3 regions of the Citrobacter europaeus genome follow, and region 2 is predicted to be linked to each of the others. Evidence: predicted binding sites of a transcription regulator. Region 2 holds the regulator's gene; each other region holds the start of a gene.
The links. Region 2 encodes PhoB, which activates phosphate uptake and scavenging genes when phosphate is short. Its sites were predicted from a motif close to CTGTCATAAAACTGNCNNAT; they were not measured.
Positions count from the first base shown of each region.

Region 1: the regulator PhoB is predicted to act here: its motif matches at 2,931-2,950, upstream of pstS (phosphate ABC transporter substrate-binding protein PstS).
Region 3: the regulator PhoB is predicted to act here: its motif matches at 2,330-2,349, upstream of WHR59_RS16015 (phosphoethanolamine transferase).

Region 1 covers NZ_CP148084.1:5,105,833-5,110,852, forward strand. Annotated here, with positions in the region: gene glmU (bifunctional UDP-N-acetylglucosamine diphosphorylase/glucosamine-1-phosphate N-acetyltransferase GlmU) at 1-649, shown strand, start outside; gene glmS (glutamine--fructose-6-phosphate transaminase (isomerizing)) at 874-2,703, shown strand; gene pstS (phosphate ABC transporter substrate-binding protein PstS) at 3,039-4,079, shown strand; gene pstC (phosphate ABC transporter permease PstC) at 4,272-5,020, shown strand, end outside.
Region 2 covers NZ_CP148084.1:3,881,918-3,886,937, forward strand. Annotated here, with positions in the region: gene brnQ (branched-chain amino acid transporter carrier protein BrnQ) at 1-971, opposite strand, end outside; gene phoR (phosphate regulon sensor histidine kinase PhoR) at 1,377-2,672, opposite strand; gene phoB (phosphate response regulator transcription factor PhoB) at 2,723-3,412, opposite strand; gene sbcD (exonuclease subunit SbcD) at 3,603-4,805, shown strand; gene sbcC (exonuclease subunit SbcC) at 4,802-5,020, shown strand, end outside.
Region 3 covers NZ_CP148084.1:3,381,283-3,386,302, forward strand. Annotated here, with positions in the region: gene ldtB (L,D-transpeptidase) at 1-120, shown strand, start outside; gene WHR59_RS16000 (anion transporter) at 185-1,294, opposite strand; gene mntR (manganese-binding transcriptional regulator MntR) at 1,291-1,764, opposite strand; gene mntS (manganase accumulation protein MntS) at 1,951-2,079, shown strand; gene WHR59_RS16015 (phosphoethanolamine transferase) at 2,356-3,942, shown strand; gene ompX (outer membrane protein OmpX) at 4,006-4,521, opposite strand; gene rhtA (threonine/homoserine exporter RhtA) at 4,932-5,020, shown strand, end outside.

The DNA.
Region 1 (5,020 bases), 1.2 Mb from region 2:
CGAGCAGGCAGAAAAACTGCTGTTAGCGGGCGTGATGCTGCGCGATCCTGCACGTTTTGATCTTCGCGGTACGCTTATTCACGGGCGCGATGTTGAAATTGATACTAACGTTATCATTGAAGGTAACGTAACCGTTGGGGATCGCGTCAAGATTGGCGCCGGCTGCATCATCAAAAACAGCGTTATTGGTGACGGTTGTGAGCTTAGCCCATACAGTGTGGTTGAAGATGCCCATCTGGAAGCCGCTTGCACCATCGGCCCATTCGCGCGTCTGCGTCCGGGCGCTGAGCTGCAGGAAGGCGCGCACGTGGGTAACTTTGTCGAAATGAAAAAAGCGCGTCTGGGTAAAGGCTCCAAAGCCGGTCACCTGACCTATCTGGGCGATGCGGAAATTGGCGATAACGTGAACATCGGCGCGGGTACGATCACCTGCAACTACGATGGTGCCAATAAGTTTAAAACCATTATTGGTGATGATGTGTTTGTGGGTTCTGATACTCAGCTGGTGGCGCCTGTCACCGTGGGTAAAGGTGCGACGATTGCCGCAGGAACTACCGTAACGCGTAATGTTGCCGATAACGAACTGGTATTAAGCCGTGTACCTCAGGTCCATAAACAGGGCTGGCAGCGTCCGGTGAAGAAGAAGTAATTTATTTTGCCGGATGGCGGCCTACGTGCGGTGACGTTCTGTAGGCCTTATAAGCGTGAGCGCCATCAGGCAGACAAGAGATGAGGGGATAATATAATCCTCCGCTCAACAAGCAGTACCTAAAAAAATAACCCCACTCTCTACAAGGCTCGGGGCGCCCGGAAAGGGCAAATACAGGTCAGCGACAACGACAGGCACAATGCCTAAATTCGGAATCAAAAAATATGTGTGGAATTGTTGGCGCTATCGCGCAGCGTGATGTAGCTGAAATCCTTCTCGAAGGTTTACGTCGTCTGGAATATCGTGGTTATGACTCTGCTGGTCTGGCCGTTGTCGATGCTGAAGGCAATATGACCCGTCTGCGTCGTCTGGGTAAAGTGCAGATGCTGACTGCTGCTGCGGAAGAACATCCGCTGCATGGTGGGACAGGTATCGCTCATACCCGTTGGGCGACACACGGCGAACCTTCAGAAGCGAACGCGCATCCTCATGTTTCTGAACACATTGTCGTGGTGCATAACGGCATCATTGAAAACCATGAACCGCTGCGTGAACTGCTGAAAACCCGTGGTTACACCTTTGTTTCTGAAACAGACACCGAAGTGATTGCTCACCTGGTGCACTGGGAACTGGAACAGGGTGGTACGCTGCGTGAAGCCGTGCTGCGTACTATTCCGCAGCTGCGCGGTGCCTACGGCACGGTGATCATGGATACCCGTAACCCGGAAACCCTGCTGGCCGCTCGTTCTGGTAGCCCGCTGGTGATTGGGCTGGGTATGGGTGAGAACTTTATCGCTTCCGATCAGTTGGCGCTGCTGCCGGTAACCCGTCGCTTTATCTTCCTGGAAGAGGGTGACATTGCGGAAGTGACCCGTCGTTCGGTTACCATTTTCGACAAGTCTGGCGCGGAAGTGAAACGTCAGGATATCGAATCTAATCTGCAATACGATGCGGGCGAAAAAGGTATTTATCGCCACTACATGCAGAAAGAGATCTACGAACAGCCGAACGCAATTAAAAATACGCTGACCGGGCGCATTAGCCACGGTGAAGTGGATTTAAGCGAGCTGGGTTCGCATGCCAACAAGCTGCTGTCGCAGGTTGAGCATATCCAGATTATCGCCTGCGGTACGTCGTACAACTCAGGTATGGTATCGCGCTACTGGTTTGAATCGCTGGCGGGTATTCCTTGTGATGTCGAAATCGCTTCTGAGTTCCGCTATCGCAAATCTGCCGTGCGTCGTAACAGCCTGATGATCACCCTTTCCCAGTCTGGTGAAACGGCGGATACCCTGGCGGGTCTGCGCTTATCTAAAGAGTTGGGCTATCTGGGCTCGCTGGCTATCTGTAACGTCCCGGGATCTTCTCTGGTGCGTGAATCCGATCTGGCGATGATGACCAATGCCGGTACCGAAATCGGTGTGGCCTCCACGAAAGCCTTTACCACGCAACTGACCGTTCTGCTGATGCTGGTGGCGAAACTGTCTCGTCTGAAAGGCCTGGATGCGTCTATTGAGCAGGAAATCGTTCACGGACTGCAGGCGCTGCCGAGTCGTATTGAGCAGATGCTGTCTCAGGACAAACGCATTGCCGCTCTGGCTGAAGGTTTCTCTGACAAACACCATGCGCTGTTCCTTGGTCGTGGCGATCAGTACCCAATTGCGCTGGAAGGCGCGCTGAAGCTGAAAGAGATTTCTTATATTCACGCTGAAGCGTATGCCGCAGGTGAACTGAAGCACGGTCCACTGGCGCTGATTGACGCTGATATGCCGGTTATCGTCGTGGCACCGAACAACGAACTGCTGGAAAAACTGAAATCCAACATTGAAGAAGTTCGCGCCCGTGGCGGCCAGCTGTACGTCTTTGCTGACCAGGATGCTGGCTTTACCAGCAGTGAAAACATGCACATCATTGAGATGCCGCATGTGGAAGAGGTAATTGCACCAATCTTCTACACCGTTCCGCTGCAGCTGCTGGCGTATCATGTGGCGCTGATTAAAGGCACCGACGTGGACCAGCCGCGTAACCTGGCGAAGTCGGTTACCGTAGAGTAATCCGTACTTAACTGAACTGAAAATGCCCTGCTACAAGCGGGGCATTATTTTTTCGCTTGTTCTGTTTTTAATCAATTATCCCGCCTGTTTTATGTGACAAACCGTCATCTTCAGCTACTGTTTGCAGTGTCATAAAAAGAAAATTTTAGCGAAATGTTATTGTCATGGTAATGACTAACATTTTGTTTTAAATGCATTTTTATCTGAGAAACTTCACGTATTTTTCGTTGTCATAAAACTGTCATATTTCGTACATTTAACTGTCACCTGTTTGTCCTATTTTGCTCACAGTAGCAACTCAAACAACGATTTACGAAAACCGTGCAGGAGACATTATGAAAGTTATGCGTACCACTGTCGCAACTGTTGTCGCCGCGACCTTATCCATGAGCGCGTTCTCTGCGTTTGCAGCAGCGAGCCTGACAGGTGCAGGTGCAACCTTCCCTGCGCCAGTGTATGCCAAATGGGCAGATACCTATCAGAAAGAGACCGGTAGCAAAGTAAACTACCAGGGTATCGGCTCCTCCGGTGGTGTAAAACAAATCACTGCGAATACCGTTGATTTCGGTGCTTCAGATGCGCCGCTGTCTGACGAAAAACTCAATCAAGAAGGCCTGTTCCAGTTCCCGACCGTTATCGGTGGTGTGGTACTGGCAGTCAACATCCCTGGCCTGAAATCCGGCGAGCTGGTGCTGGACGGTAAAACGCTCGGCGACATCTACCTCGGTAAAATTAAGAAGTGGGATGATGAAGCCATCACCAAACTGAACCCGGGTCTGAAGCTGCCTTCGCAGAATATCGCCGTTGTGCGTCGTGCTGACGGTTCCGGTACGTCCTTTGTCTTCACCAGCTATCTGGCAAAAGTGAACGAAGAGTGGAAATCTAAAATTGGTTCCGGCTCTACCGTTAACTGGCCGACCGGTCTGGGCGGTAAAGGTAACGACGGTATCGCCGCGTTCGTCCAGCGTCTGCCGGGCTCTATCGGCTACGTTGAGTACGCTTACGCTAAGCAGAACAACCTGGCGTACACCAAGCTGGTCTCTGCTGATGGTAAACCGGTAAGCCCGACCGAAGAGAGCTTCGCTAATGCCGCAAAAGGCGCTGACTGGAGCAAAACCTTCGCTCAGGATCTGACTAACCAGAAAGGTGACGATGCGTGGCCTATCACTTCCACCACCTTCATCCTGGTGCATAAAGAGCAGAAGAAACCTGAGCAGGGCGCTGAAGTGCTGAAGTTCTTCGACTGGGCGTACAAAAATGGCGGCAAACAGGCTAATGACCTGGATTACGCCAGCTTGCCGGACAGCGTGGTTGAGCAGATTCGTGCTGCATGGAAGACCAACGTGAAAGACAGCAGCGGTAAAGCGCTGTACTAAATACCCGTCATACTTCGAGCCGCAGCTGTGTTGGCTGTGCTTGTTCACTCCAGTCACATAGTGAATCTATGCTCCTGGGGATCCACAAGCTTGCCGCCTTGCTGCAATTCGAATTATTTAGGGTATGGCATTACGTTAGCCGGGAAGCACGATAAAATGCGTGCTTCCTGGCCCAAACTTAAAGAGTGATTTATGGCTGCAACCAAGCCTGCTTTTAACCCACCGGGTAAAAAGGGTGACATGATATTCAGCGCGCTGGTAAAACTGGCTGCGCTGATTGTGCTATTGATGTTGGGTGGCATTATTGTCTCTCTGGTTATCTCCTCCTGGCCAAGCATTCAGAAATTTGGCTTCTCCTTTCTGTGGACTAAAGAATGGGATGCGCCAAACGACATCTACGGTGCATTAGTACCGATTTACGGTACGCTGGTCACCTCGCTTATCGCGCTGCTGATCGCCGTTCCGGTGAGTTTCGGCATTGCTTTATTCCTGACTGAACTTGCACCTGGCTGGCTGCGTCGCCCGCTGGGTATCGCTATTGAGCTGCTGGCGGCAATTCCAAGTATCGTGTACGGCATGTGGGGCCTGTTTATTTTTGCTCCGCTGTTTGCGACTTATTTCCAGGAACCGGTCGGGAACATCCTTTCCAACATTCCGTTTGTTGGCGCGCTGTTTGCTGGTCCGGCGTTTGGTATTGGTATTCTGGCTGCTGGCGTGATCCTCGCTATCATGATCATCCCGTACATTGCGGCGGTTATGCGCGATGTGTTCGAACAAACGCCGGTCCTGATGAAAGAGTCAGCCTACGGCATCGGTTGTACTACCTGGGAAGTTATCTGGCGCATCGTCCTGCCGTTCACCAAAAACGGTGTGATTGGCGGTGTGATGCTTGGTCTGGGTCGCGCGCTGGGTGAAACCATGGCGGTGACCTTTATCATCGG
Region 2 (5,020 bases):
AAGCCGCCGAGGATAAATACCAGCGTACGATAAGACAGTGGAACATACTGGGCAAAGAACTCTGCGCATGCGCAGGTCAGGCCAACCGCGGTGACCAGACAGGCGATGAAAATCAGCGCCGCCAGCAGGAAGCTTCCCGCGCCACCAAAGGTGTGCTGAACATACGCATGCAAAATTGCCGCGCCGTTAGCAGACTGATCGACCAGAATCGCGCTATCTGAACCCAGACGGAACAGCGCGAGATACAGCAGCGTTAAGCCCACACCCGCCATCAAACCCGCCCAAACGGTGTAACGGGTCAGCAGACGCGCTTCAGTAACGCCACGCGAGCGAGCAGCGTTAACGATAACAATACCAAATACCATCGCGCCCAGCGTATCCATGGTCAGATACCCGTTCACGAAGCCATTAGAAAACGCCGCAGTTTGATAGGCCTCCATCGCATTACTGATCGGGCCCGCTGGCCAGACAATTGCAGCGACAGACAGTACCACCAGCGCCAGAATTTTCAGCGGCGCCAGGAAATTACCAACCGTATCCAGCAGTTTACCCGGATACAGTGAAACCAGAATGACAATCGCGAAATAGATAACGCTATAGATAAACAGCGGCAACGCAGAGTCACCGGTCAGCGGTGCAATCCCGACTTCGAAAGAGACCGTCGCGGTACGTGGAGTAGCAAATAACGGCCCAACTGCCAGATAGCAAACGGTCGCCAGCAGCAGACCGGCGACTTTACCGATAGGCGTGCTCAGTCGGTCCACACCACCACCGACTTTCGCCAGCGCGACAACGGTAAGCACCGGCAAACCAACGGCGGTAATCAAAAAGCCAAAAGCCGCAGTCCAGACGTGTTCACCTGCCTGCAAACCAACCATTGGGGGGAAGATGATGTTACCTGCACCAACGAACAGTGCAAATGTCATAAATCCCAAAGCGATAATATCGCGCGATTTTAACTGATGGGTCATAAAGTCTTACTGCCTGTGGATGTGGTGTTGAAAATAATAAATTTTTGCCTTTCCCTGGGGGACAATACAGCGGCATTTTTGCTCAATTCCAGCGGGAAACACTCCCGAGCTGGCGCGGCGAAGAATAGTTTTTCGATTTACCGCGCAAATGCAGTCGGTATGACAGCACCTGGAGCGCAATTTAAACGCTTATAACGTTTTAAAGCAAGGTGGGATCCAAAAACCAGAACAATATAGCGATATGAAAAATTGGGTTAGCACAAAACACCATTTCATGGAAAAAGGTATGGGTAATAGTTCGAACAAAAAACAATCAAACGTCGTAAAATTCAGGAGTCATATATTGACCGCATGGAAAAAGCCAGCTTGTGCTGGCTTTTGGAAAGTTAATCTTACGAATGTGCTTTAACCGTTACTTTTGGCAATCAAACGTTCTGGGATCACGAAACTAAATCGCGTCCCCTGACCTGGTTCGCTTTCGATATTCAAGCGGCTGTCGTGATGATGCAGCGCATGCTTCACGATGGCCAGACCCAGCCCGCTACCGCCTGTTTGCCGCGATCGCGCTTTATCCACTCGGTAAAAACGTTCGGTCAAACGTGGAATATGCTCGGCGGCAATGCCCGGACCGTTATCTTCCACACAAAACTCCGCCCCCGACGCCACATGCTGCCAGCGTACGGTAATGTGCGTTCCCGCAGGCGTGTGGTTTACTGCGTTGTAGACGAGATTCGAGATAGCGCTACGCAACTGTTCCTCGTTACCCCGCACGTTCAGGCTGTTATCAACATCAAAGGTAAACGTATGTTTTTGCTGGCTCAGCGTCTGCGCTTCATGCTCAACTACGCGCAGCATCATGGGTACATCGACCTTCTCATTCAGTTGCAACGTCGGTGCAGCCTCAATTTTTGACAGCGTCAGCAGCTGTTTCACCAGTCCTTCCATGCGGTACGTTTGTTCACGCATGGTATGCAGCGCTTTTTCACGCGTCGTCCCTTCCAGCGGATGCTCCTGCATCATTTCCAGGTAACCCTGTAACACCGTCAGCGGCGTACGCAGCTCATGGCTGGCGTTGGCAAAAAAGTTACGTCGTGAACCTTCAAGTTGGTGCATCTGGGTAACGTCGCGCGCCACCATCAGCAGTTGCTTATCGGTGTAGGGCATCACGCGAATTTCCAGATGCCGTCCGGTATTGAGCACCAGATTGATAGGCCGGCTAAAGTCGCGCGTTTTCAGATATTGTGTGAATTCCGGATAGCGAAGCAGGTTAAGAATATTTTGCCCGCTATCGTCCGGCCAGCGCAGTCCCAGAACCTGCTGAGCCAGTCCGTTACACCAGAAGATACCGCCTTCTTCGGTGGTCAACACCACCGCGTCGGGTAGCGATTCCGCCCCGCTGCGAAAACGTTTAATCAGGTTACCCAGTTCTCGACGGCGCTTTTTGTTGCGAAGCTGCATTTGATGCAGCCCATATAACAGCGGCTCCCAACTGCCTCGCCCCGGCGGCGGCGTCATGCTTCTGTCGACCCATAGCCACCAGGACAAACGTAATAGATTCCAGAAATGCCAGATAAGCAGGCCCGTTACCGACGCCAGTAAAAACCAGGGCAGGTAACCGAAAAAAGCGCTAAGGATAAATGCCGGTATGCAGCACAGGATCAGCTCCAGTACCAACCTTTTCCATGACAATCGTTCTAGCAAACGTCTTACTCCATTTACGGCCTACTCCATCAGGCCATGATTCTTGTCAGTCAGAAGCGGGTCGAAAAACGATATCCCGTCCCGCGAACCGTCTGCACCATACGATCGTGTCCGCTGTGCTCCAGCGCTTTACGTAAGCGGCGGATATGCACATCCACTGTCCGGTCTTCCACGTAGACATTGGTTCCCCAGACATGATTGAGGAGTTGTTCACGGCTGTAGACACGCTCAGGGTGAGTCATAAAGAAGTGCAACAGTTTGAATTCGGTCGGCCCCATATCCAGCGGATCCTCGCCGGTCATCACGCGATGCGAGGTCGGATCAAGGCTTAGCCCCTGCATCTCAATAACCTCTTCCACCGCCATCGGGGAAATACGACGCAGAACCGCTTTAATACGCGCCACCAGCTCCTTGGGAGAAAACGGCTTGGTAATATAGTCATCCGCGCCGGTTTCCAGACCCCGAACGCGGTCTTCCTCTTCACCTCTCGCCGTCAGCATCATCACAGGGATGTCCCGCGTCATCGCTTCGCGCTTGAGATGTTTAATAAACTGCAGACCCGAGCCGCCGGGAAGCATCCAGTCAAGTAAGACGAGATCCGGCCAGGGTTCATTGAGTTGGTTCACAGCACTGTCATAGTCTTCGGCTTCAACGGGTTGAAATCCGTTTTGCTCGAGCACGAAGCAGACCATTTCACGAATTGGAGCTTCATCTTCTACGACCAGAATACGTCTCGCCATGATTTGCCCTGTTTATAATTAAATCGTTTGCCATCAATACAGTGCCATTATGCGTCAGTTTTATGACAGATTTATGAAAAGATAGCCCAGGTTTAACGCAGCCCGGTGAATTATGACAGCCCGGAGACAAGATATTAACGTCCTTACAGGGTTATAATCCCCGCCATTGTTTTATCGTCATGGAACTCTTATGCGTATCCTTCACACGTCTGACTGGCATCTGGGCCAAAATTTCTACAGCAAGAGCCGCGCCGCTGAACATCAGGCCTTTCTCGACTGGCTGCTGGAAACGGCGCAATCCCAGCAGGTGGATGCCATAATTGTGGCAGGCGATATTTTCGATACTGGCTCACCGCCAAGCTATGCCCGAGAGCTGTATAACCGCTTTGTCGTCAATTTGCAGCAAACCGGCTGTCATCTGGTGGTGCTGGCAGGTAACCACGACTCCGTCGCCACGCTCAATGAATCTCGCGACATTCTGGCATTTCTCAACACCACGGTCGTTGCCAGCGCCGGCCATGCGCCGCAAATTCTGCTACAACGCGACGGCACCCCGGGGGCAATCCTGTGTCCGGTTCCTTTTTTACGTCCGCGCGACATCATCACCAGCCAGGCTGGACTGACAGGACAAGAAAAACAGCAGCATTTGCTGGGCGCGATTACTGATTATTACCAGCAGCAGTATCAGGACGCCTGTACGCTGCGCGGCGATCGGAATATCCCCATCATTGCGACCGGACATTTGACCACCGTCGGCGCCAGTAAAAGTGACGCCGTACGTGACATTTATATCGGTACGCTGGACGCCTTCCCGGCACAAAACTTCCCACCAGCGGACTACATCGCGCTGGGACATATTCACCGGGCGCAGGTTATCGGCGGCACGGAACATATCCGCTACTGCGGTTCGCCGATTGCGCTCAGTTTTGACGAGTGCGGCAAAAACAAATGTGTACATCTGGTGAGCTTTGAAGCGGGGAAACTCAGCGCCGTTGAAAATCTCACCGTCCCGGTCACGCAGCAGCTTGCAGTACTGAAAGGCGATTTAGCCGCCATTACCGCCCAGCTTGACCAGTGGCGCGACATGCAGCAAGAGCCGCCGGTGTGGCTGGATATTGAAATCACCACCGACGACTATCTGCATGATATGCAGCGCAAAATCCAGGCCTTAACCGAAGATTTACCGGTAGAGGTGTTACTGGTGCGCCGCAGCCGGGAACAGCGCGAACGTATCATGGCCAATGAACGGCGTGAAACGTTAAGTGAACTGAGTGTGGCGGAAGTTTTTGACCGCCGTCTGGCGCTGGAAGAACTCGAAGAACCACAGCGTGAGCGGCTTAACCAGCTGTTTAGCGCAACCTTGCACACGCTTGCCGGGGAGGCTGAAGCATGAAAATTCTCAGCCTGCGCCTGAAAAACCTCAACTCCCTGAAGGGAGAATGGAAAGTCGATTTTACCGCCGAGCCTTTTGCCAGCAACGGGCTGTTTGCCATCACCGGACCAACGGGGGCGGGGAAAACCACCCTGCTGGACGCGATTTGCCTTGCGCTGTACCACGAAACGCCACGCCTGAATACCGTGTCACAGTCGCAAAACGACCTGATGACC
Region 3 (5,020 bases), 500 kb from region 2:
ATCGTACCGATTACGCTGAACAAGAGCATTACCAGCATCACCGGTCAGTCTGACGTCGATCAGGCCGTCGTTGAGCAGGCGGTTCAGAACCGTTCAGGTATGCCGGTTCGTCTGAACTAAGCACATACCTGACACGAAAAAGGCGGATAATTCATCCGCCTTTTTTATTGCCTCAATGCCGCTATTACATTAGTAACAACAAACCATATCCCACCAGCGCCGCCCATATCAGCATCGGCACCGAATACCAATGAAAACGCCACCAGATCCGTCGGTCGTTTGCCATCCGTAAAGCAATAAGATTCGCCAGCGACCCCGGCAACAGCCCAAAGCCGCCCACATTGACCGCCCAGGCTAACAGCAGCGTTGGCGGGACGTAGTTCAGCAGCAAAATCGTACTGGGAACATTACTGATAAACTGCGACAGGCCAATGGCGGTCAACCAAAGCCCCGGCGCTGAGAGGGTGCCAATCTGATGGGTCATCCCCTGTAAGGCCGGGAGCTGCGTCAGCAAATGCACATCAATGAACATCGCCATAAACACCAACAGCAACGTCCAGTCCACGCTGAGGATCACGCGGCGAGCCAGCACCATGAAACCTGCCGCCACAACCGCCAGGCCCCACAGCCCATGTTTTAACTCCAGTGCCGTCAGGAAGATGATATACAACGCAAGACAGCCCCACACCAGGCGCGGTTGCCAGTCAGGCGCGCACGTACCGGTATGATAGTGCAAGGCTTTGTGTGGGAAACTGAACCAGCACAGCACCACCAGCGTCAGCATCATGGCCCCCGCAAGCGGTGCCATTTGCCAGATAAACGCGCTAAACGATAAGCCTGAGCGTCCCCACATCAGAATGTTTTGTGGATTGCCTATTGGCGTGAGTAACGATCCGGCGTTTACCGCCAGCGCCTCAAAGATAATCAGGCGATTCACCGGAATGGCGCACAATTTTTTCAGGGTGATGGTCAGCGGAACCACAATAAACAGCGCAACATCGTTGGTCAGAAACGTCGACAGCAGCGCCGCCGCCAGCACCATAAATATCGCCAATTGGCGTTCAGTATTGAAGCGGCGGGTCATCTTGCGCCCTAACACATCGAAGTAACCGCTTAGCTCCACCCCTTTGGTCAGTAACATCAGCCCGCTAAGCGTGATAATCGTGTGCCAGTCAATCGCCCCCGGCCACGACCGGGGCGCAAATGGCGTAAACAGGCTTAGTACAATCCCGACGATGATTAACAACTGAAAAAAACGATCGCGCTGTAGGGCGCGTAATAAAGGAAAACTCATTCAGAGCCTGTTCCTTGCTGTTGCGTAAACCGGCTAAAAGCTTCCAGCGTTTCCTTACTGACGTGGTGCTCCATTCCCTCAGCGTCGCGACGGGCAATTTCCGGGCTGATACCTAACATCAACAGGAAATTCTCTACAATCTGATGACGCTCCCGACTCTCCTGAGCCAGTCGCTCACCTTCTGCGGTTAAAAACACGCCTCGCCAGGGGATCATTTCAATCAATCCGACTGAAGCAAGACGCTTAAGCATTTTAGCAACCGTCGGCTGGGAAACCCCAAGCCGCGCGGCCATATCTACCTGGCGCGCTTCACCAACCTCAATAATGAGATCGGAAATCAGCTCTACGTAGTCATCAATCAGCTCACGGCGATGTGCCTCCCGGACCTGACGAAATCCTTCAACGTGTTCTTCGACATTCACCAATTGCGTCACTTTTTTTGTTGTTGGCGTACCTGCGCGACGACTCATTATGCTTCCTCGTTCCTGTGACGCGTTAACGGCATCTGATTAGAGAGCGCTCATTGTAAACCAGAGTTGCGTGGGCACAAAAAATTAACGTTTTAGCAATAGCTATATAATATAGCCTGTGCTATATCTGTATATAATAAAGACATCCCTCAAGGACTGATGGGATCGTGAAGTCAGGAGGTTTATATGAATGAATTTAAGAGGTGTATACGCGTGTTTAGCCACTCTCCCTTTAAAGTACGGTTAATGCTTATCTCTATGCTGTGCGACATGATTAACAGCAAACCAGAGCAGGATAAACCTTCAGAAAAATAATGCGGCGTCGCGGTACGCCGCTTCTTTTTCCTGCCGTAACACGGATACGGCGATCGTTTTCCTGCCAATAACCCTTCTTTTTGTCAGTTTTGCCACGTCCCTCGCAAAACAATTTCTTTGTAGTAGTTGACCTTCTCCTGCGCACACTCTATCTTTTCGCAGCCCTGCGTATATTGCGGCTCGCGGATGCGGACCCTATCCCTCTTCTCGCTCTCTCAGGCAGGCAATGACCCTTAGCGCCAGGGTAAGCACATGGCGTTTTTGTAACAGTGGCATATGAATTTAACCCTCAAAGATTCAATCATTGCTCGTAGCCGGGCAATTAGTCCGTGGACTGGCCTCTATTTCTTACAGTCTCTGCTGATCAACCTTGCGCTGGGCTATCCACTTAGCCTGCTCTATAGCGTTGCTTTCACCTGTATATTGATGCTGCTGTGGCGTAGCGCGCCGCGCGTGCAGAAAGCACTGATTGGCATTTGTTCATTCATTGCGGCAATGTACTTTCCGTTCGGCCAGGCTTATGGTGCGCCGAACTTCAATACCTTGCTGGCGCTGCACTCAACCAATATGGAAGAGTCTACTGAAATCCTGACCATCTTCCCCTGGTACAGTTATCTGGTTGGGGTATTTATTTTCGCCCTCGGCGTTATCGCCATACGCCGTAAAAAAGATGTACAGCAACGTGGCTGGAACAAGTTCGACAGCGTTTGTTTGCTGTTCAGCGTTGTCGCGTTCTTTGTTACCCCAGTGCAAAACCTGGCCTGGGGCGGCGTGTTCAAGCTGAAAGACACTGGCTATCCGGTTTTCCGCTTTGCCAAGGACGTTATCGTCAATAACAACGAAGTGCTCGATGAACAAGAGCGTATGGCGAAACTGTCGAGCGTAAAAGACAGCTGGACGGTAACCGCCGTCAAGCCGAAGTATCACACCTACGTCGTGGTGATCGGCGAAAGCGCCCGCCGCGATGCGTTAGGCGCGTTTGGCGGCCACTGGGATAACACCCCGTTTGCCAGCTCCGTTAACGGCTACATCTTCGCGGATTACATTGCGGCAAGCGGTTCGACGCAAAAATCACTCGGCCTGACGCTGAATCGGGTGGTCGACAATAAGCCCCAGTTCCAGGATAACTTTGTCACCCTGGCCAACCGAGCGGGATTCCAGACGTGGTGGTTTTCCAATCAGGGACAGATTGGTGAATACGATACGGCCATCGCCAGCATCGCGAAACGCGCTGATGAAGTTCAGTTTCTCAAAAGCGGTGATTTCGAAGCGGATAAAAACACCCGTGACGAAGCGCTGTTGAAGATGACCGCCCAGGTGCTGGCAACCGAGCGCACCCAGCCACAGCTCATCGTGCTGCATTTAATGGGCTCACATCCACAGGCCTGCGACCGTACGCAGGGTAAATACGAGACCTTCGTCCAGTCAAAAGAGACATCCTGCTACCTGTACACCATGACTCAGACGGATGACCTGCTGCGTCAGCTATACGATCAGCTACGTAACAGCGGTACCAGCTTCTCGATGGTCTATTTTTCCGATCATGGCCTCGCGTTTAAAGAGCGAGGAAAAGAGGTGCAGTACCTGGCGCATGACGATCAGTTCCAGCAGAATTTCCAGGTGCCTTTCATGGTGCTGTCGAGCGATGATAAAGCGCATCGGGTGATTAAAGCCCGTCGCTCTGCGAATGATTTCCTCAGCTTTTTCTCACAGTGGACAGGGATAAGCGCAAAGGAAATTACCAACAGCTACCGCTTTATTTCAGAGAAAAAGGCCGGCCCGGTGTACATCACCAACTTCAAACTGCAGAAGGTGGATTACAACCATCTTGGTACCGATATCTTTGAGACCAAATCTCGTTAATCTCTAAATTACACGCAAAAAAAATCCGCCCTAAAAGGCGGATTTTTCATATCACCGGAGTGATTAGAAGCGGTAACCCACGCCAGCGATCCAGGTGCCAACGTCAACGCTACGAATACGGCTCTGCTCGTAGGAGAAGTCCAGAGCAACGTTTTCGATCGGGTTGAACTGCAGACCAGCACCGTAAGAGAAACCGTAGTCGCTGGTGGTGTGGTTGTCAGCCGGGGATGCTGCGTTCTGGAATTTACCGTAACCAACACCCACTACACCGTAGATGCTTGCCCAGTCGTTCAGACGGTAAGCCGGACCAGCAGTGATGCCGTAGTACTGGGTTTTGTTGTAGTCGCCAGAAGCATCGGTACGATCTTTTTCAGTGTAAGTGAAGGAACCGATAACACCCAGCGGGTTGTTGTCCTGCTCGTAGCGATACTTCAGGTTGAAACCGTTCATTTTGTTCGCTGCGCCCTGAGCATCGCTCTGAGCGTAACCACCGGTAACGGTAGAAGTAGCAGCTACTGCAGTACCTGCGGAGAAAGCCAGAACAGCGGCCAGTGCTGAAAGACATGCAATTTTTTTCATAACCACCTCAAATGTGCTTCAAGTAAATCTTAAGTTTTAAATATACCAAAAATTGATGGGAAACTCTTTGCGATTCGCGATGTCTAACGGGGTCTTTCATGTAACAGAACATTTCAGAAACCCGCTATCTCTTTCAATTAACATCACTTTTCTAACGTAAAATGCCATTATTGCGCGCACAATATGGCACATTCATCCAGATTAATCCTAATCACACAGATTATTAATCCATCATTTTCATGCCATTGTACGGAACTGAGCAATTTTTTTTTCAACGAATAGTCAACCAGCGATGTGTATTTCCATTACACTCGCTGTTTTACTTTTCTATACATAAAGTCATCCGTGTCGTAGCAAAACTGCAACGTCGCGCAGATGAAGGCGTGTAATCATCATTGACAGGAGAAAGGATGCCGGGGTCGTCACGTAAAGCGCCAGTCTGGTTGCCTATTTTGGTTTTGCTCATTGCTATGTCATCCATTCAAAGCGGAGCATCTCT